Regions from separate parts of the Mesorhizobium sp. B2-4-19 genome, predicted to be linked through region 1. Evidence: predicted binding sites of a transcription regulator. Region 1 holds the regulator's gene; each other region holds the start of a gene.

Evidence for each region. Region 1 encodes LexA, which represses DNA repair genes until DNA is damaged. Its sites were predicted from a motif close to TGTTCNNNNTGTGTTCNG; they were not measured.
Region 2: FJ546_RS21310 (single-stranded DNA-binding protein) is a predicted target of LexA. The motif match lies at 5,943-5,960, and genes of this name have one in related genera.
Region 3: dinB (DNA polymerase IV) is a predicted target of LexA. The motif match lies at 3,894-3,911, and genes of this name have one in related genera.

Annotation. Positions count from the first base shown of each region.
Region 1 is NZ_VFUV01000011.1:21,277-28,458, reverse strand. Features, by position in the region: gene kynA (tryptophan 2,3-dioxygenase) at 1-514, shown strand, start outside; gene kynU (kynureninase) at 581-1,828, opposite strand; gene FJ546_RS19065 (ABC transporter permease) at 1,863-2,786, opposite strand; gene FJ546_RS19060 (ABC transporter ATP-binding protein) at 2,793-3,572, opposite strand; gene FJ546_RS19055 (ABC transporter substrate-binding protein) at 3,632-4,618, opposite strand; gene FJ546_RS19050 (GntR family transcriptional regulator) at 4,772-5,545, shown strand; gene lexA (transcriptional repressor LexA) at 5,920-6,657, shown strand; gene FJ546_RS19040 (ComEC/Rec2 family competence protein) at 6,651-7,182, opposite strand, start outside.
Region 2 is NZ_VFUV01000013.1:98,636-105,817, reverse strand. Features, by position in the region: gene FJ546_RS21340 (GNAT family N-acetyltransferase) at 1-360, opposite strand, end outside; gene uvrA (excinuclease ABC subunit UvrA) at 395-3,316, opposite strand; gene FJ546_RS21330 (hypothetical protein) at 4,019-4,318, opposite strand; gene FJ546_RS21325 (ATP-dependent Clp protease proteolytic subunit) at 4,407-5,012, opposite strand; gene FJ546_RS21320 (SRPBCC domain-containing protein) at 5,035-5,505, opposite strand; gene FJ546_RS21315 (metalloregulator ArsR/SmtB family transcription factor) at 5,520-5,834, opposite strand; gene FJ546_RS21310 (single-stranded DNA-binding protein) at 6,061-6,579, shown strand; gene FJ546_RS21305 (OsmC family protein) at 6,709-7,134, shown strand.
Region 3 is NZ_VFUV01000019.1:19,058-26,239, reverse strand. Features, by position in the region: gene FJ546_RS25480 (sigma-70 family RNA polymerase sigma factor) at 1-298, opposite strand, end outside; gene FJ546_RS25475 (alpha/beta hydrolase) at 387-1,340, opposite strand; gene FJ546_RS31745 (hypothetical protein) at 1,424-1,885, shown strand; gene FJ546_RS31945 (hypothetical protein) at 1,921-2,064, opposite strand; gene FJ546_RS31740 (hypothetical protein) at 2,010-2,177, opposite strand; gene FJ546_RS25465 (dihydrofolate reductase family protein) at 2,345-2,932, opposite strand; gene FJ546_RS25460 (helix-turn-helix domain-containing protein) at 3,044-3,466, shown strand; partial or broken gene FJ546_RS25455 (DUF899 family protein) at 3,600-3,734, opposite strand; gene dinB (DNA polymerase IV) at 3,942-5,189, shown strand; gene FJ546_RS31735 (excalibur calcium-binding domain-containing protein) at 5,191-5,703, opposite strand; gene rsgA (ribosome small subunit-dependent GTPase A) at 5,702-6,742, shown strand; gene FJ546_RS25435 (sterol desaturase family protein) at 6,778-7,182, opposite strand, start outside.

The DNA.
Region 1 (7,182 bases):
ATACACCGAGTTCCGCGACGCGCTCGGCCAGTCCTCCGGCTTTCAGTCCTGGCAGTACCGCGCCATCGAGTTCATGGCGGGCAACCGCAACCTCGCAATGCTCGGACCCCACAAGCACCGGCCGGACCTCACCGGCAAGCTGGAGGCAATCCTGGCCGAGCCGTCGCTCTATGATGAAGCGTTGCTGCTTCTGGCGCGCAATGGGTTCGACATCGGCGCCGACGCCAGGCGCACGGACTGGCGCGAGACGCGCAGCGAAAACGAAGAAGTCCTGGTCGCCTGGCAGACCGTCTACCGCGACCCGCAGCGCTACTGGATGTTCTATGAGTTTGCCGAGAAACTGGTCGATTTCGAGGACTATTTCCGCCGCTGGCGCTTCAACCATGTCACCACGGTCGAGCGCATCATCGGCCTGAAACGCGGCACCGGCGGCACCTCAGGCGCTTCCTACCTGAAGAAGATGCTTGAGGTTGTCCTGTTTCCCGAACTGTGGACGGTTCGCACCCGGCTTTGACTTTTTGCCTTGGCGCAATTCCCGTGGGAAAACCGCCAACACTTTTCCTGGAATTGCGCTGACTTTTCAGGTCACCGCCGTCTTGACCGCGAAACGCGCCTCCTGCCAGGCGCCGGTGCGCAGGATGTCCTCCAGCACCTCGACCGCCTGCCAGACGTCCTTGTAACCGACATAGAGCGGCGTGAAGCCGAAGCGGATGGTCGACGGCGCACGGAAATCGCCGATCACGCCGCGCTCGATCAAGGCCCGCATCACCTGGTAGCCATGCGGATGGACGAACGACACCTGGCTGCCGCGCGCATTGCCGTTGCGCGGGCCTTCGAGTTCGAGGCCGTAGGCGCCGCATCTGGCTTCCACGAGCTGGATGAACAGGTCGGTGAGCGCGATGCTCTTCTTGCGTACCGCCGCCATGTCGACGTCGTCCCAGATATCGAGTGCCCCTTTCAGCGCCCGCATCGACAGCACCGGCTGCGTGCCGCACAGGAACCGGCGGATACCGCTGCCGGCCGTGTAGCTTTGTTCAAAAGCGAAGGGCCGCGCATGGCCCCACCAGCCGCTGAGCGGCTGGTGGACATCTTCGTGATGGCGTTTCGCGGCATAGATGAAGGCGGGCGCGCCCGGACCGCCATTGAGATATTTGTAGGTGCAGCCGATGGCGAAATCGGCGTTCGCGGCATCGAGCTCGACAGGCAGTGCACCGGCTGTGTGGCAGAGATCCCAGACGATCAGCGCGCCGACCTGATGGGCCTTGCACGTCAACGCGGCCATGTCGCGCAATTGTCCGGTTTTGTAATTGACGTGGTTGACCAGGATGACGGCGACGCGCTCGTCGATCAGTTCCTCGATGGTGGGCGCATCGACACCTTCCAGCCGCAGCAGCGTGCCCGGCCGCGTCGAGGCCACGCCTTCGGCCATGTAGAGGTCGGTTGGAAAACTGTCGCCCTCGGCGACGATGACCGAGCGGTTCGGTCGCATACCGAGTGCCGCATGCAGCACCTTGTAGATGTTGATCGAGGTCGTGTCGCAGACCACCGTCTGGCCCGAAGCGGCGCCGATCAGCCGTCCGAGCTGGTCGCCGAGCGCGACCGGCATGTCGAACCAGCCGGCGGTGTTCCAAGCGCGGATGAGGTCTTGCGCCCATTCCTGCGTCGCCGCCTTCTGCAGTTCGTTGAAGACGGCGGGTGCCGCCGCACCCAGCGAGTTGCCGTCGAGGTAGATCACGCCTTCCGGCAGAATGAAGCGGTCGCGCATGGCACGCAGGGGATCGGCCGCATCCATGGCTTCGACTGCTGCGAGATCGAGCGGTGCACGCATGATTTGTGACATTCCCTGGTTGTTTAGGTCCTGATTATTCACGGATGGCTTCGCGGGCCGGTGCGGGTCCCCGGCTGCGCTTGAGGCTCGGCAGGGCAAGCATGGCGAGCACGAACAAGCCTGTGGCAAGCTTCAGGTCGGGAGGCGGCATGCCGGCGGCGAGGCAGAACGACACCAGCTGGTAGTAGATGATCGCGCCGGCAAAGGGTGCCAGCAGTTGGCGCCAGACCGTCTGCTTGCCGACGACCGCCTCGCCGATCATCAGCGCGGCAAGGCCGTTGATGAGGATGCCCAGCCCCATATTGACGTCGGCAAATCCCTGCGACTGCACCATCAGTGCGCCGCTCGACGCCGAAAACGCGCTCGCCAGCCCGACACCGCCGATGGTCGCCGCCCAGACATTGATGCCTTGCGCCTCGGCCATGTCGGGATTGGCGCCGACGGCGCGCACGGCAGTCCCCTTCTCGGTCCTGAAGAACATATAGAGCGCCGCGAAGACGACGAGCGCGAGAACGCCGGCGACGACGATCTTGCTGGCCGGAAAACCCGGCCGTGCGAACGGCACCCAGTCGAACACGGTGGGCGAGCCGAAAACCGAGAGGTTGGACTTGCCCATGATGCGCAGGTTGATGCTGTAAAGCATCGTCATCATCAGGATGCCCGCCAGCAGCGTGTGGATGCGGAAGCGCAGATGGATGAAGGCGGTGCAGCAGCCCGCCGCGAAGCCCGCCGCGAATGCGACGACGATGCAGGTCAGCGGCGATACACCGGCGGCAAGAAGCACGCCGCAGACGCAGCCGCCCAGCGGAAAGGCGCCTTCGCTGGTGAGATCGGGAAAATTCAGCATGCGGAACGGGATCATGATGCCGAGCACGACAAAGGCCAGGATCAGGCTTTGCGCCAGGGTCACCGGCATGATCGCGACAAAGCTGCTGAGAACATCCTGAATAAAGCCCATGATGGTTCAGCTCGCCAGCAACATGCGGTCGGTCTTGATGGAAAAATGGCCGATCAGATCGATAACCGTGACCCTGGCCTTCTCCTCGCCAGTGACCTCCAACAAGACCCGGCCCGCATCGAGCATGATCACCCGGCTGCCATAGTCGACGGCGTGCTGCATGTTGTGGGTCACCATCAGCGTGGTCAGTTTCAGCGCGTTGACGGCGCGCACCGTCGCCTGCATGACGATCTCGGCCGTGCGCGGGTCGAGTGCCGCGGTATGCTCGTCGAGCAGCAGCAGGTCCGGCGATCCGCCGACTGCCATGATCAGCGACAGCGACTGACGCTGCCCGCCCGAGAGCAGGTCGACGCGGGTGTCGAGACGATTTTCAAGGCCGAGACCCAATATCGACAGGCGCTCCTTGTAGGACGCGAGCCGTGCGGCGTTCAGCCCCTGTCGCAGCGTGCGTTTTTGGCTGCGCAGATCGGCCAGCAGCATGTTCTCCGCCACGGTCATGCTGGCGGCGGTGCCGCGCATCGGATCCTGGAAGACGCGCGCCAATCGCGTGGCGCGCTTGTGCACCGGCATGGCCGTCACGTCCGCACCGTTGATCAGGATCTTGCCGGAATCCAGGACAAGAGCTCCGGAAATGGCGTTGAGCATGCTGCTCTTGCCGGCCCCGTTGGAGCCGATGACGATGCCGAAATCGCCGGTGGCCAATGACAGGCTGAGGCCGTCCAGCGCGACCTTCTCGTCGGCCTGCCCCTTGTAGAATACTTTGCGCGCGGATCGGATATCGAGCATCGTTCCTCCTTGGCCTGAAGGGCGACGGCGCCGCCGCCGTCGCCCCGTCCAGCCCGATATCAGTCGACGATGCAGCCGCACTCGGCCATCGAAGCCGGTATCTCGATGCCGAACGCAGCCATCGCCTTGCGGGAAATCGTTGCCATATGGTCCTTGTAGGCCGGGCGCGACGGCGCGATCGTCTTGGGATCCTTGCCCTTGAGGATCTCGGCCGCGATGTTGCCGGCGTTGATGCCGACCTGCGTGTAATTGACCGCGAAGCTCGCCGGCACGGTACCATTGCGGACCGCGCTGTCATCGGAGTTGACGACCGGGATTCCCGCCTGGCGTGCGGCCGCGGAGACAGCGGCGATCGCCGGCTGGATGAGGTTCGAGGCCGGACCGTAGATCACGTCTGCCTTGCCGGCGAGCGAAGCGATGCGTTGCTGGATGTCATTGACGTTGTCGATGCCGACTTCGACGACCTCAAAGCCGGCGGCGGGTGCCGCCGCCTTGATCTTTTCGATCAGGGCAACGTCATTGGCCTCGCCCGGATTGTAGGGAACCCCGAAGCGCTTGGCGTTCGGCAGCAGCTTCTTGGTGAAGGCCATCACCGCGGCGACATCCTGCAGATCGCTGGCGCCGGTCATGCCTTCGTCTCCGGCGTCCCACGACGGCACCAGCTTGGCCGCCACCGGATCGGTGACCGCGGCAAAGACGATCGGAATCCCGGAACCGGCGAGCGCCTTCTTGGCGATCTGCGAGACCGGCGTGGTGATGGTGTAGATCAGCTTGGGCTGCTCCGCCTGCAGCTTGGCGATCATCTGCGGCACCAGCGATGCATCGAAGTTGGTATGGCTTTCGGTGTAGACGACGTCCTTGCCCTCGACAAAGCCGTTGTCCGTCAGTGCCTTCTTGAAGCCCGCTATGGCGGCATTGAGCTGCGGATGCTCGCCGAAATTGGCGATGCCGATGCGTATCTGATCGGCTGCGGCGCTGCCGGCGCTGACCATCAATGCGCCTGCCAGGGCCAATCCCGACAGCCAAGCGGATTTCGACTTCAACATCATTTCCTCCCAGATTTGATCAGCGCCGCTCACAAGGACGGCAACTGCGGCGATCATGGTCAGTCCCTCGCCGCGTGTCAAACATTATATATAATTCTTGCCATGCTTCCCCTTCATATATAATTTTCACAAGCCGACGATGGACGGATCGCGATGCAGGATCAGAACAATCCCACCAAGACCGAAGCAGCCTATCAGCTGCTGCGGCGCGATATCCTGACCACCCGCCTCATGCCGGGGGCGCCGCTCAAGCTGAGCGCGCTGCGCGGCACATACGGCGTCGGCTGGACGCCGCTGCGTGAAGCCTTGTCCCGACTTGAAGCCGAACGCTTGGTCACCGCCATCAGCAATCGCGGCTTTGCCGTCGCACCCGTGTCGCGCGCCGAGCTCGAGGACCTGGCGCGCGCGAGGATGGTTGTCGAAATGCCGCTGTTCCTGGAATCGATCACGAACGGCGGCAGGGAATGGGAGGACGCGGTCGTCACCGCTCATTACCGGCTCTCCCGCTGCAAGACCGCGGTCGATGACCCTTCCGATGCGGCCGTCGACAAATGGGACGAGAGCCACGAGGCCTTCCACGCGGCGCTGCTGAGCGCGGCGACGTCCAACTGGCTGTTGCGCTTCCGCTCGACGATCGCCGATCAGCTGCGTCGGCATCATCGGTTTCTCGGCCTGGCGCCGACATTGCGGGCGGCGGCCGGCCTGAAGGACGGCTATGGCGAGGCAATGGACGCGCTGCGCGAGGCGATCGCCATCGAGCATCATACCGCGATCATGGAAGCGGCGCTCGATCGCGATGTCGAACGGGCAAAGGCGCTGATGACGGCGCATATCGGCTACACCCTACATGTCTATGTACACAGCGAAGACAACGGCGCCAACACTTACACCGCGCGCGCCGGCAGCCTGAAAGCGGTTTCCGGATGATGCTTCCGCGGCGTCCAAATCCACGCGGCCGTGCCGGCCCTGAACACACGATTGTTGGCGTTTTGGTTTCGTTTCGTTCTGCCGGAAATGGATCGATACATTGTACAATTCGGCCCCGTGGACGCCTCCCAAATGCCTGATGCCAAACCGCATTCAGGGCTAGGCCACAGGCCATTAACCGAAACGATTTCAATGCGCGTACCGGCAGGGAAATGATTGATCGCGACCCTCTGCCCCGGCCAAAAAACTTCAGACGCGTTAACAAATTCATTAAACTTTAAACAGTTGCGGAACACAACTGGAACAGATAGTGTTTGTTCTGGGTTTGTTTTTCGATTCTGATTCACCCTTCGTTCAATGCCTTGGGGGCCGCCATGCTGACACGCAAGCAACATGAACTGCTGATGTTCATTCATGAACGGCTCAAGGAAAGCGGCATTCCGCCGTCCTTCGACGAGATGAAGGAAGCGCTCGATCTCGCCTCCAAGTCGGGCATCCATCGCCTGATCACGGCACTGGAGGAACGCGGCTTCATCCGCCGGCTGCCCAACCGGGCGCGGGCGCTGGAAGTGCTGCGGCTGCCGGATTCGATCGCGCCCGGCCTTAACGCGGCAAAGAAATTCTCGCCAAGCGTCATCCAGGGCAGTCTCGGCCAGGGCGGTCTTGGCCGCCAAATCAAGCCGGCGCAGTCGCGCTTGCCTGCGGCCGGCAATGATGATGATGCGGTTTCCGCCGTGTCGATCCCGGTGATGGGCCGCATCGCTGCCGGTGTGCCGATCGATGCCATCCAGCACCAGACGCATTCGATCTCGGTGCCGCCGGATATGATCATGGGTGGCGAGCACTATGCGCTGGAGGTCAAGGGCGACTCGATGATCGACGCCGGCATCTTCGACGGCGACACGGTCATCATCCGCAACGCCGACACGGCGAGCCCGGGCGAGATCATCGTGGCGCTGGTGGATGAGGAGGAAGCAACCCTGAAACGGTTCCGCCGCAAGGGCGCCTCGATCGCCCTTGAAGCCGCCAATCCTGCCTACGAGACGCGCATTTTCGGGCCAGACAGGGTCAAGGTGCAAGGCAAACTTGTCGGACTGATCCGGCGCTACTGAGCAGGAACGGCCGTCTTTTCGGGTTTTTGATAGGGCGCCAGCCCCCTCGCCTCACGCGAAAATTTTCGCTGCTCGTGCCAAGGCCGATACGGCCCGTCCACCGCGAAGCTGACGGTTGGCGGACCGGTTGCCGATTGGCGGTCGAAGAACACGGCGGCACTGCCTTTGCGGGCAAGTTGCCGTTTGGTGACAACAAGAACCAGCGGATTGTGGCAGGCGTCATAGCCCGTCGCGTCATTGACGACGATCAGGTCGGCGAAACCGCAGGCTTTCCAGGTATTCTTGCGGTCTTCGACATGCGCAATGATCGCACCCGACGGGTGCCGGGCAAGACAGACGCCATCCGTGCAGTAGAACGGTGCTCCCGGCGGCAGATTGACGGCATCGGCAATGTCGAATTGCCCGTCCGCCCTGTCGAACATCTCCGGCACGACGATGGTTTCGGACACCAGCGCGCGTTTCCAATTGTCGACGGTGAACTCGCTCGGGCGAGTCCGGCTGACCGCGAGTTCTCCACCGCCGATC
Region 2 (7,182 bases), on a different contig from region 1:
CGCGATGTTCCGCTCCATTTTCGCATTGGTGTAGAGCCGTATCTCCGGCAGGCCCCACTGGCGCGTCTGCTCGTCGGCGTGTTTTAACAATGCGATACCGAACCCCTTGCCCTGGAAGGCGGGCGACACCGCGACGGAGAAGATCATCGCGTGATCCTCATGCCGCTCCAGTGTGAGCACTCCGGCAGGTTCGCCGCCGCTCTCTAGCAGCCAGACCTCGGCGTTCGCGATGCGCGGCGCGTAGTCTTCGGTCACCGGGATCGGCGGCGCGTCGAGCATGGGGTTGTAGGGAGCGTAGGCGGCTTGCGTCAGCGAAACGACCGTTTGGATATCACCGGCGAGCGCTCTTCTGATTGTCATCCAAACACTCTCCAGGCGCCAACCGGTCCGTTGATCACTCCGCCGCTTCGCGCTTGCCTCCGGGGCGCCGCTCCAGCAGTTCCTTGAGGAACTGCCCGGTGTAGCTGCGCTTCTCGCGCACGATCGCTTCCGGTGTGCCCTGGGCAACCAGTTCGCCGCCGCCGTCGCCGCCTTCGGGGCCGAGGTCGAGCACCCAGTCAGCGGTTTTGATCACTTCGAGATTGTGCTCGATGACGACCACCGTGTTGCCCTGGTCAACCAGTTCGTGCAGCACTTCCAGGAGTTTGGCGACGTCGTGGAAATGCAGGCCGGTGGTCGGCTCGTCGAGGATGTAGAGCGTCTTGCCTGTCGCCTTGCGCGACAGTTCCTTGGCGAGTTTGATGCGCTGCGCCTCGCCGCCGGACAGCGTCGTCGCCTGCTGGCCGATATGGATGTAGCCGAGGCCGACCTGCTTCAGCGTATCGAGCTTGTCGCGCACGCCCGGCACGGCGGCGAAGAAGTCGACGCCTTCCTCGACGGTCATGTCGAGCACGTCGGCGATCGACTTGCCCTTGAACAGGACGTCGAGCGTCTCCCTGTTGTAGCGCTTGCCGTGGCAGACGTCGCAGGTGACGTAGACGTCAGGCAAAAAGTGCATCTCGATCTTGATGACGCCGTCGCCCTGGCAGGCCTCGCAGCGGCCACCCTTGACGTTGAACGAGAAGCGTCCCGGCTGGTAGCCGCGCGCCTTGGCCTCGGGCAGGCCGGCGAACCAGTCGCGGATCGGCGTGAAGGCGCCGGTATAGGTGGCGGGGTTCGAACGCGGGGTCCGTCCAATGGGCGACTGGTCGATGTCGATGACCTTGTCGAGGAATTCCAGGCCCTCGATGCGGTCATGCTCGGCCGGATGCTCGCGCGAGCCCATGATACGGCGCGAGGCCGCCTTGAACAGCGTCTCGATCAGGAAGGTCGACTTGCCGCCGCCCGATACGCCGGTGACGGCGGTGAAGGTGCCGAGCGGGATTTCGGCAGTGACGTTCTTCAGATTGTTGCCGCGCGCGCCGACGATTTTCAGGCGCCGGTTCTTTTTCGCCTCACGCCGCACCCCGGGGGTGGCCACTTCAAGCGCGCCCGACAGGTATTTGCCGGTGATCGAGTTGGGATTGGCCATCACCTGCTGCGGCGTGCCCTGGGCGATGATCTCGCCGCCATGGATGCCGGCGGCCGGACCCATGTCGACGACATAGTCGGCATGCAGGATGGCATCCTCGTCATGTTCGACGACGATGACGGTGTTGCCGATGTCGCGAAGGTGCTTGAGCGTATCGAGCAGGCGCGTGTTGTCGCGCTGATGCAGGCCGATGGACGGCTCGTCCAGCACGTAAAGCACACCGGTAAGCCCCGAGCCGATCTGCGACGCCAGGCGGATGCGCTGGCTCTCGCCGCCCGACAGCGTGCCCGAATTGCGCGACAATGTCAGATAGTCGAGCCCGACATCGTTGAGGAAGCGCAGCCGCTCGCGGATTTCCTTCAGCACGCGCACCGCGATCTCGTTCTGCTTGTCGTTGAGCTGCGCAGGCAGGTCGGTGAACCATTTGTCGGCGTTGCGGATCGACTGTTCCGTGACTTCGCCGATGTGCTTGCCGCCGATCTTAACCGCCAGCGCTTCCGGCTTCAGCCGATAGCCTTTGCAGACGGGGCAGGGCGTCGCCGACATGAAGCGCTCGATCTCCTCGCGCATCCAGGCGGATTCGGTTTCTTTCCAGCGCCGTTCGAGATTGGGGATGACGCCTTCGAAGGTCTTGGTCGTCTTGTAGGAGCGCAGGCCGTCATCATACTGGAAGGTGACTTCGCGCTCGCCGGTGCCGCGCAGGATCGCGTCTTGGGCCTCGGCGCTCAAATCCTTGAACTTGTCGCCGAGCTTGAAGCTGTAGGCCTTGCCCAAGGCCTCGAGCGTCTGCACGTAATAGGGCGAGGTCGACTTCGCCCATGGGCTGACGGCGCCGTCGCGCAGCGAGACGTTTTCGTCGGGCACGACGAGATTGGGGTCGATGGCGCGCTGGCTGCCGAGACCGTCGCAGGTCGGGCAGGCGCCGAATGGGTTGTTGAACGAGAACAGCCGCGGCTCGATCTCGGGAATGGTGAAGCCGGAGACCGGGCAGGCGAATTTTTCCGAGAACAGGATGCGCTCATGCGTCTCGTTCTTCGACTTGTTGACCGAATCCTCGCCGGTCTGGCTGGAGTCGAGCGGTCTGTCTGCGAACTCGGCCACCGCCAGCCCCTCGGCGAGCTTCAGCGCCGTCTCGATGGAGTCGGCAAGACGCGTGGCCAGATCGCCACGCACGACGATACGGTCGACGACGACGTCGATGTCGTGCTTGTATTTTTTATCGAGCGCCGGAACATCTGATATCTCATAGAAGACACCGTCGACCTTGACGCGCTGAAAACCCTTCTTCTGCAGTTCCAGCAGTTCCTTGCGGTACTCGCCCTTGCGGCCGCGCACGATCGGCGCCAGCAGGAACAGGCGCGTGCCTTCCTCCAGCGCCAGCACCCGGTCGACCATCTGGCTGACCGTCTGGCTCTCGATCGGCAGGCCGGTGGCCGGCGAATAAGGTACACCGACACGCGCGAACAGCAGGCGCATATAGTCGTAGATCTCGGTGACGGTGCCGACCGTCGAGCGCGGGTTCTTCGAGGTGGTCTTCTGCTCGATCGAGATGGCAGGCGACAGGCCGTCGATCTGGTCGACGTCGGGCTTTTGCATCATTTCGAGGAATTGCCGGGCATAGGCCGACAGGCTCTCGACATAGCGGCGCTGGCCTTCAGCATAGATGGTGTCGAAGGCCAGCGACGATTTGCCGGAACCAGACAGGCCGGTCATGACGATCAGGCTGTCACGCGGCAGGTCGAGATCGACATTCTTCAGATTGTGTTCGCGCGCCCCGCGAATGGAAAGGAATTTATGGTCGGCCATCGCCGGTCGCCGCCTCAGATCTGGAATTCGTGGGATTGGCGGGATTGTCCCGGCCATCCCCTATGTAGGTGTTTTTGCCGCCACGTCGAGAGACGCCACAATTCCCGACAGAAGTCGTTTAACCGCCTTTCGCGCGAAGGGGCAAGCAGAAAGAACAAAGGCCGAACACGCTCCTGACAAAGCTGTGTAGAAACCTGACCTGTACGTAACCTCCCGGCGATCACAATTTTCCGTAACCGGCTATTGAAGGTTGACGTGGCCGGCTCACGGGGGCAGTCTCCGGAGGTCAGCGAAGCCGGCCGTCTTTCGATGGCCTCGCCGCCCCAAGGCGGCCTGCGAGACGCCGCAGGCATTTGCGATTTGCGCTTCGCTACGACAATGTCGCAACGGACACAGGAGCGGAGCATGACGCCACCGGACAGTTCCCAAGGGCTCCACCTCTCGTTGGAGCTGCGGCAGGCATAAGTGTCAGGGTTTAGCGTTTGCGCCACCCGACAAACCGTGACTTGCCGTATCCCCAAAATCAGAGACTGCTAGTCGGATCGTCGGCTGAACGCCGCGTAGCATCCGAAATCTAACGCCGGCAGTACACTCCCGGCAAAATATGGATTAAAGATCCAGAAAAGCCCCGTCCGTTTGCCTAAGGCACGGCGGGGCTGTTCTTTTGACGAAATGGCTGCACCGGCCCCAGCGGAGGGCTGCTCACCTCGGGGGCTTAAACCCGCCCGTGGCCATATCGACCGTGATGGTGCCGGAAATCCTGACATCGGTATCGCCGATTTTGAACGTGCCGTTGCCGTTGCTGGGGAATGCGTCGTCGGGTTCCGGCTGGGGAGCCGGCTTGGCGATGCGATAATCACCGCTCACGCCGGGCAGGGCGCCTTTCTGCGCCGGCGGTGCGCTGTCGTCGGCGAGGGCCATACCGCTCGCAAGGCCGGCAAAAGTGAGCACCGCTGCGACGATGAGGCGATGCGACGTCCTGGGCGAATGAGTGTCGATCATCCCAGGATTATAGGGACGAGCCGCTCCCGGAACCAGAGCGGTGTCGTCAAATCTTCGACAGCGGGCAGAAATCCGATCTGGCTTGGGCTCACGCCGCCTTTTTGCGCGTGTCGAAGACATGGTCGACAATGCCCCATGCCTGGGCCTCGCGGGCGGTCATGAAATGGTCGCGGTCGAGCGTGCGTTCGACCTCCTCATAGCTGCGGCCGCAATGCTGCGCGTAGAGTTCGGCCATATGGCGTTTGGTCTTGCCTATCCGCTCGGCATGGCGCTGGATGTCGGAAGCCTGGCCCTGGAAGCCGCCCAGCGGCTGATGCAGCAGAATGGTGGCGTTGGGCAGCGCGATGCGGCGCCCCGGCGTGCCCGCCATCAGCAGGAACGAGCCCATCGACGCGGCAAACCCCATGCACACGGTCGATACCGGGCAACTGACATACTGCATCGTGTCGTAGATGGCGAAACCGCTGGTCACCACGCCGCCCGGCGAGTTGATGTAGAGCGATATCTCCTTGTCGGGATTGTCTGACTCCAATGACAAAAGCTGCGCGCAGACCAGCGCCGAGACGTCGTCGTTGATCTCGCCATTGATGAAGATGATGCGCTCGCGCAGCAGCCGCGAGAAAATGTCGAAGGCGCGTTCGCCGCGGCTCGATTGCTCGATCACCATCGGCACTAGACTGGCAAGATCGCTCATTTTTCGTCTCCGATTTCCGTGTTCAGGCTGCGAGCAGCAGGGTGTTCGGTATGTTCGCGGCGACAGGCTTTGCGCGCCCGCGCAATCCAAGCGAGAGCCGGCAGCCGGCGCCCGCCATGGCGACGGCGGGCATCGCTTTCCCTGCAAAGCCGTCATGGACGATGCGCAGATGCGTGCCGCCGGAAACGGTGCGGGCGAGTGTGAAGGTGACGACACTGTCGAGCGGATCCCCGGCGTCGCCCGGCTGCTCGCGCCAGGAATAGCGCAGCAGGCGCTCCGGCTCGGCGTCGAGGATTTCGCATTCGATGGCAGCTTCGGTCCCGGCGAAGGCAAAACGACTGCCGATTTCCGGCCTGATGTCGTTCGGCATCATCCATGCGGCGAGCAATTCCGGCATGGTCAGCGCCCGCCACACTTTTTCCGGCGGTTCGGCAAGGTCGTATTCGAACTCGAGCACATCCGGGGAGGCTTCGCCCTGGGTCTTGGCGTTCATCGATCCCAAATCCTTCATTGATCCATGTCCTTCAAAACCGTCTTGAGCCTTTCGATGCGCTCCGGCCAGAAGGTCCGGTAGCGTTCGATCCAGAAGAGCAAGGGGGCGAGCCCCTGCGGATCGGCGCGGTAGTAGGCGTTGCGTCCGGCCCGCCGCTCGACCACGAGGCCGGCGCCGCGCAGCACCGCCAGATGTTGCGACACTGCCGGCTGCGACACCGTCAGGCCGCTGCGCAATTCCGACACGCTCATTTCAGCTGCCGCCAGGCGCTCGAAGACGGCGCGGCGCGTCGGGTCAGCCAAAGCGCGGAAAATCTCTGCTTCGATCATGACAAAAGCATAAGTCGATACTTATTGATTTGGCAAGCGCTGTTTTGAAACCCATATGTCAGGCGCAGGCACTGTTGCCATTCCTTGACATTCAGCGGCAATGCATATAGGAACGAAAAGGGAACAAAAACCTTGTGGGAAAAGCCAGCCTTAGCAGGCGGCTGACGTCCGTAGCCTGTAAGGTGCTGCGACAAAAATTTGTTTCGGATGAGCGCGGAGAAAAATCATGGCGGGTAGCGTCAATAAGGTCATTCTGGTCGGCAATCTCGGCGCGGACCCTGAAATCCGCCGCCTGAACTCGGGCGAGCCGGTCGTCAACATCCGTATCGCCACGTCGGAAAGCTGGCGCGACAAGAATTCCGGCGAGCGCAAGGAAAAGACCGAGTGGCACAATGTCGTCATCTTCAATGAGGGCATCGCCAAGGTGGCCGAGCAGTATCTGAAGAAGGGCATGAAGGTCTATGTCGAGGGCCAGCTGCAGACGCGCAAATGGCAGGACCAGACCGGCGCCGACAAGTACACGACGGAAGTCGTGCTGCAGCGGTTCCGCGGCGAACTGCAGATGCTCGACGGGCGTCAGGGTGAGGGCGGCCAGGTCGGTGGTTATTCCGGCGGCGGCAGCAGCCGCGGTTCCGATTTCGGCCAGTCCAGCCCGAACGAAAGCTTCAACCGTGGCGGCGGCGCCCCCAGGGGCGGCGGTGGCGGCGGTTCGTCGCGCGAACTGGACGACGAGATCCCGTTCTGACCGAAAGCAACACCAGACGGCTGACGTCGCGTGATCGATACCCCGAGGGTCCTGCATGGACTTTCGGGGTTTTGCATTGTTGATTTGGCCCGACAGCAGGCGCGGCCAAAGGAGTGAAAGGACAAAGCGGTGAAGGCACGGATAAAATGGGTCGAAGAGCGCACCTTCGTCGGCGAGTCCGGCAGCGGCCACAAGCTGGTGCTGGGAACGGCACCCGGCCCCGAAGGCAAGACGCCGGGCCCGAGCCCGATGGAACTGGTGCTGATCGGCACCGGCGGCTGCTCGGCCTATGATGTCGTGCATATACTGGAAAAGGGTCGCGAGGCGGTCGAGGACTGCGTCGTCGAACTCGACGCCGATCGCGCCGAGACCGACCCAAAGGTGTTCACCCGCATCCACATGCATTTCATCGTCAAGGGCCGCGCGCTGTCGCCCGACAAGGTTCAGCGGGCGATCAATCTTTCGATCGAAAAATACTGCTCGGCCTCCGCCATGATGGCCAAGACGGCCACGATAACGCATGATTTCGAAGTGATCGATACGACCGCAAGGTAGGGCAGTAGGGCAGTAGGGCAGTAGGGCAGTAGGGCAGTAGGGCAGTAG
Region 3 (7,182 bases), on a different contig from region 1:
GGCTGCGGATGAAATCGATGCACCTGTTATGCGCGATGCGGAACAGCCACGGCCGCAAGGCCTGCGCATCGTCGAGCAGCCCGATCTTGCGATAGGCCTCGAACAGCGCCTCCTGCATGATGTCCTCGCCGTCGAGAGCCGAGCCGGTCATGCGCGCGCAATAGCGGTGCAGACGGACCCGCAAATGCGAGACCGTCTCCAGGAACGCCCGGTAGCGAAGGTCGAACAGGCCTTCGGGATCGAGGCGCGGCTCGATACCTTGCCCCATCTCACGGGATTTGCGGATCTGCTGGTTCATCGCGGCGCGTCGCTCAGCCTTGCCGCAGCATCGCGCAGGCGCCGCGCCTCCACAAGCACGAAGCGCAACCCGATCGGCCCGCCCATGCCTACGCCGCCTTGCCGCCGGCAACCTTGCCGTTGGCGGCATTGTCACCGGCAGCCGGCAACCCCAACTTCGGCCGCACCCAGGCGGCGAGGCGGCGGATCGCGTCGTCGGCTTCCGGCGCCCGGCCGGCCATCATCTGGAAGGAGTGCAGCATGTCGTCGAAGACGTCGAGCCGCGTCTCGACGCCAGCCTGCCGCGCGCGCTCGGCGAACATGCGGCTTTCGTCGACCAGCGTCTCATCGGCGCCGGCCTGCAGGAAGACGGGCGGAAAGCCGCTCAAATCGGCATAGAGCGGGCTGACCTCCGGATCCAGCCGGTCGCGGTCGCCGATGAAGTTGGTCACCAGCCAGTCGACGCCGCCCTTGGCGAAGAAAGGATCCTTTTCGCGGTTGGTTTCATAGCTGGCAGCGGTCAGCGCCATGTCGAACCAGCCGGAGATGATCAGAGTGGCGGCCGGCAGCGGCCGCCCTTGCGCGCGCAACCGCTGCAGGACGCCATAGGTCAGCACCGCGCCGCAGGAATCCGCGGCAAGCACGATCCGCCTGGTGTCGAAGCCCTGGTCGATGAGCCAGTTCCAGGCGACCATCGCCGCATCGAGCTGGGCCGGATACTTGGCCTGGCTGGCCAGCGGATAGCCATAGAGCAAGGCCCGGCAGCCGACGGCCTTGGCCAGATGGCCGACCAGCTTGCGATGGGTGTAGATCGAGCCGCCGACGAAGCCGCCGCCATGCGCATAAAACAGCACGCGCTGCTCGTCGGCGCCCTTCGGCACAGTCCACAACGCCGGCACGCCGCCGGCATCCGCCTCGATATAGTCGACGCCGCCGGGTTCTCCGGTCAGCGCCGTCCAACTGGCATCGTTGAACTCGACGAACGCCTGCGGACTCATTTTACCGGCATTGGCGGCGATCGCCGCGTAGTGGTTCCTGTTTGCCTCGCTCTCGATGCTCGCCATGATGCTCTCCTGGTTACGGATCGCGGACCGCGCGACCTTTCGGAAAGCAAAGACGAGTGGGCCGACAAAAAGGATACGTCGCCGTGGACGATTTTTCCGCCCCGGCTAGCCCGAAACATCGCGGCGTGGCGTTGGGCAAATTCGACGAACGGCGTCGGCCGCACGCCGAACATGTCGTGCGTCGCCAGGTGCACCCGCGATTTCGGCCGTCGCAACCGCTCGGCCAATTGTTCGTCCAGCGCATCGGCGAAGCCGGCCGGAACGCCGCTGGCCAGCAGATTGCGTCGCCGCTCTGCGGGGCTGACATCGACATAGCGAACCGGCTTGCCGATCGCCTGCGATATAAGCGCGGCGATATCGCTCATCGTCAGCGCCTGCGGTCCGGTCATATCGAGGCTCTCGCCTTCATGGCCGCCATCGCGCAGCAGCCGGAAGGCCACCTTGGCGATATCCTCGACATCGACCGGCGACAGTTCGGTCTCGCCGAGCGCGAGACAGAATGCGCCCTCGGCGGCAATGGTCGTCGCGCAGGTACACCTGCATGAACTGGCTGGGGCGCAGATGCGTCGATGCCAGAACTTCACCACACATGCGCGACACCGGCCTGGCTGCAGGAATCGATGAAGCGGCACTGCGTTTCCGTCATGTCGTCGGCAGCAGTCGAAATCATCAGCACGCGGTCGATGCCATCAAGTGCCGCGCCCAGCGCTTCCGCCCGGCGCATGTCGCCCGCGACCAGTTCCACGCCGGCAGTCCGCCGAGCCCTGCCGCCGACGCCCGGTCCGGATCGCGCACCAGCGCCCTCACCTCATGCCCCTGCCGCGCGAACTCGCGCATGATCGCCTTGCCGTTCAGCCCCGTGGCGCCCGTCACCAGGATCATCGTCATCGCCGTCTGGGATTGAGGCGGCCGCCACGCCGGCGACCGCAGCTTGAAGACGAAGAGACGAGGGCAAGGGATTCTGCCCAAACGGTTTTTTGACAGGAACCTTCGCCGTGCCCCACTCACTGCGCCGGGGCGTAGCGGTTGACCACCATGCCGCAGGCATAGGCTTTCGAGCCGAGCAGCCGGAGGTTACGAAAACCGCCCTCGTCGAAGATGCGGCGGCCGGCGCCCAGCACGGCCGGATTGATGAACAGCTGGAACTCGTCGACCAGCCCGGCGGCGATCAGCGACGAGGCGAAGCCGGCGCCGCCGAAGACGGCGATATCAGCACCCTCGCCCGCTTTCAGCGCGTTGACCTCACGCGGCAGGTCGCCGCTCACCACCGTCGTGCGCTCCCATCGCGAGGTTTTCAGCCTGTCGCTCGGCACCACCTTCAAGGCGTCCACGATGCGCTGGGCGAAGGCGTAGAACGGATCGCGCGGAAACCTCTTTGCCGCATTGCCCCAATGGCTGAGATAGCCCTCCTCGGCCATCTTGCGGCTGAGCAGGATGGTGTCGATGCCGGCGAAGACGGTGTTGAAATCGCGCTTCAGCTCTTCGTCCCAGCCAATGTCGTCGCCCCATTCCCAGAGCTGCCAGCGATGGTCCTCGTTCGCCCCGACAAAACCGTCGACCGACATCTGCATCTGCAAGATGAGCTTCTTCATCGTCGTCTCCTCGTTTGTTCGGTTCAAAGGAAATTGCTTTACTTTTGGAACCATTGACGCAAGGCAAAAACGATGTCAAGAGTAAAGTGATTTAAAAATGGAACCATAGACATGTCGACGCGCGAAAGGTCCGGCTGCCCGATCAGCCTGTCGCTGGAACTGCTTGGTGATCGCTGGACGCTGCTCATCGTCCGCGACCTGGTCTTCGCCGGGAAAAGGCATTTTCGCGAATTCCTGCAATCGGATGAAGGCATCTCCTCGCGCACGCTGGCCGAGCGGCTGCAGAGGCTGCAGGACGAAGGCATCCTCACCCGCAGCGACGATCCGAGCCACCGGCTGAAGGCGATCTACCGGCTGACGGAAGCCGGCATCGACCTGTTGCCGGTGCTGGCCACGCTCGGCGCCTGGGGCAGCAAGCACCGCAAGGCCGACGATCAGCTCGCCCGCATCGCCGACGAACTGGCGGCCGGCGGCGAGCCGGCGCTGGAACGGATGAAGGCGGCGCTGCGGGCCGAGCATCTGGCGAACACATGATCGCCGAAGCTCCTGATGGATGCCGCAAGGCCGAGGCGGGGCTTAACAGCGCGGCGATATCGGATCATCATCGACCATCATACTCGTCGTGAAGGCGGACCCAATCGCCCAGCGTATGCGATGGCCCGTTTTCGATGCGCAGCCAAGGCAGTGCGCGCCGCTCCGCCGCGAGTTGTTGACGCTGGCGGGTAAGCGCCTTCTCTTTTGCGAGATGCGATTTGTGCGCTTCAAACCAGTCCGAGTAAGGCGCGATGATGTGGTCGGTCATGTCGTGCTCCTTCCGCATTCAGGCATGCTGACAGCCTTGTTGCCCGTCTCTAGGACGTTGCTGAAAACCGCGATCCGACATTGGCTGTGCAATTTTCGCGGGAAGAGCACAGGCGATACAGCCGGGCGCGGACATGGCGCTTGACAGATGTACATGTTATGTTCTCTATTTGTTCCGGTCCATCAGCAACCGTGGATATGCAGCCGGATGGAAACGAGAGCCACCATCCTGCATGCCGATCTCGATGCTTTCTACGCCTCGGTGGAGCAGCTGCTCGACCCGTCGCTGCGCGGCAAGCCGATCGCGGTCGGCGGCGGCGTGGTGCTCGCCGCCTCCTATGAAGCGCGCGCCTTCGGCGTGCGCGGCGGCATGCCGGGGCGCAAGGCGCGCGAGCTTTGCCCGCAACTGATCTTCGTCGGCGGCAATTTCAGCCACTACCAGCGGCTGGGGGATGCGGCGATCAAGGTGCTCGACGATTTCACGCCGGTGGTCGAGCGCATCTCCATCGACGAGGCCTTCGCCGACGTCGCAGGCTGCACGCATCTGTTCGGGCAACCGCAGGAGATCGCCACGGCGATCCGCCGCCGCGTGCGGGCCGAACTCGGCCTGCCGATCTCGATCGGCGTCGCCCGCACCAAGCATCTGGCCAAGATCGCCTCGCAGGTCGCCAAGCCCGACGGGCTGGTGGTCGTCGATTCCGGCACCGAGCTGGCCTTCCTGCACGACCTGCCGGTCTCGCTGATGTGGGGCGTCGGTCCGGCGACCAAGGCAAGGCTGGCGGAAATCGGCGTCGAGACCATCGGCGAGCTGGCCAGAACGCATAGCGGCGCGCTGACGCGGCTGCTTGGTCCCGCCGCCGGCGAAAAGCTTGCCTCTCTTGCATGGAACCGCGACCCGAGGAAACTGGAGACCAGGCGCCGGGCGCATTCGGCCGGCGCGCAATCGGCCCTTGGCCAGAAACCCGCCGTGGCGCGGGTGATCGTGCCCACCTTGCTGCATCTGGCCGACCGCGTCGCCAGCCGGCTGCGCGCCAAGGGGCGGCCGGGCCGCACGGTGACGGTGCGCGTGCGCTTTGCCGATTTCAGCGCCGTCACGCGCTCGATCACGCTGGATCAGCCGATCTCGGCGACCACCATGCTGGCCGAGATTGCCGGCGACCTGGTGCGCGGCGTGCTCGCCGACCATCCACGCGAAAAGACCATCTCGCTGCTGGCGGTCTCGGTCTCGCACCTGGAGGAGAGCGCGGAGCTGCAGCTCGACCTGCCGCTCGGCCTCGCCGACGAGAAGCGCCGCCCCGGTAGCAAAAAAGGCCTCGCCCGCTTCGGCGCCGACCGCGCCATCGACAAGATCCGCGAACGCTTCGGCAAGCAGGCCGTCGGCTACGGCACGGTGGCGCTGGAAGCGGCACGCTCCGTGCCCGACGAGTTCAGGGAACTGGCGGAAAAGGAGCTGTGAGCTATCTGCCGGTCCGCGAATAGCGATGCACCCTGACGCCGCTGCCGCTTCCCCCATGCCAAGGTTCACAGGCGATACCGTCCCTGTCGGCATCATGCGTCGGCCAATAGCCCGGCTGTCCCTTGCGCGCGGGGGCAAGGCCGACGGCGCGGGCGGCCGCACAGTTGGGGAACGCGGCAAAGTGCCTTAAGGCGGCGAGCGGCGAGTCAATCTGGATGCCGACAAAGCCGTAGGCGATGTAGCCGGACAAGAGGATGAACGGCGCGAAAAGAGCCAGGTATTTCAGCCTGCCGTGGCGACGAGTTGCAGGCCAATGCAAGAATGGCAGAAGCATTCCCGGCACCCCCAGCTTCAGACCCGACACAAATCTATCTTCACCGGGCTGCCGCGACAACCGGCAGCGCTTGCCAAACCCCTCCGTGCCGCCCATACAGCGGCGTGGGCGGATCGCCCGTCCCGAGAGGTCCGCGCCTCTCCTATTTTTCCCGGGATTGTCCGATGTCAGCGACGCCATGCCCTTGGTCGAAGCCGTGACGGCCTCCTCCTCCGCCCCATCCCTATCGCTTGCCGGCCTTGGATGGTCGGAGTTCTTCGGCGACCAGCTTGAACCGGGCGATGCAAACCTCGTCCCGACCCGCATTGCCATGGTCCATCGAGACCGGCTGAGCGGCCAGTCGCAGAGGGGACAAACCGACCTGTCCCTGGCGCCGCAGGCCACCACCGGCGACTACGCCGTCGGCGACTGGGTGCTGGTCGAGCCGCATAGCCACCTCGTGCGGCGTCGCCTGACCCGCAAGACGGTTCTGGAGCGCCGCGTCCAGGGCGGCAGGGGGCCACAGCTGGCCGCGGCCAATGTCGACACGCTGTTCATCGTCACGTCCTGCAATGCCGACTTCAACATCGCCCGGCTCGAACGCTATCTGGCGCTGGCCAACGAGGCCGGAACGACCCCCGTGATCCTGCTGACCAAGGCCGATACGGCCGAGGACGCCGAGGCGTACCAAAGCCAAGCCGCCGCGCTGCAGCGCGGATTGGCCGTGGTGACGCTGAACCCGCGCATATCGGGCGCCGCGACCGCACTCGCTGCCTGGTGCGGCGCGGGGCAGACGGTGGCGCTGATCGGTTCCTCCGGCGTTGGCAAATCGACACTGGTCAATAGTTTGGCCGGATCGGCGCAGCAGACCGGAGCCATTCGCGAACACGATGCCAAGGGACGCCACACCACCACGGCGCGGTCGCTGCACGCCATTGCCGGTGGCGGCTGGGTGATCGACACGCCGGGCATGCGCACGCTGCAAGTCAGCGACGTCGCCTACGGCATCGACACGCTGTTTGCCGAAATCACCGAGTTGGCGCCGCTCTGCAAATTCCGCGACTGCACGCATGTGCACGAGCCGGGCTGCGCGGTGCAGGCTGCGTTGAAGGCCGGCACGCTCGATCCGGAGCGCCTGGCCCGCTGGCGCAAACTGTCCGACGAAAACCAGCACAACACGCCGGTGCTGACAGGATCTCGCGGCGCCAAGTCTCCCGCCGGCCGCGGCAAGCGGCGCTGAACGGCTGCCCCTACTGCCCTACTGCCCTACTGCCCTCAAAGCCGCGCCGTGCCGAAAATCCGGTCCCAGAACAGCGACGTCACGCCGAAATTGGCGTTGTCGTCGATATGGTGGTGCACCGCGTGGCGGCGCTTGAGCGTGTAGAGATAGCTCGGATGGGCGGGGTGCCAATGATGGATCATGTGGTGGACGCTGACGTACCAGAGATAGCCCAGCATCAGCCCGCAGCTCACCGCGCTGGCGGTCGCGAAATCCGAGAGCAGCCAGATGGGCAGCGCGATCAGCGCATGCACGCCCAGGCTGAGCCAGGTCGGCGTGCCCACCGGACTGCGCTCCTCGATATGATGACGGTCGTGCAGATCCCTGATGTAGGGGACGTGATGCAGGACGAAGCGGTGCAGGACGTATTCGATCAACGTCCACAGGCCGAGACAGATCAG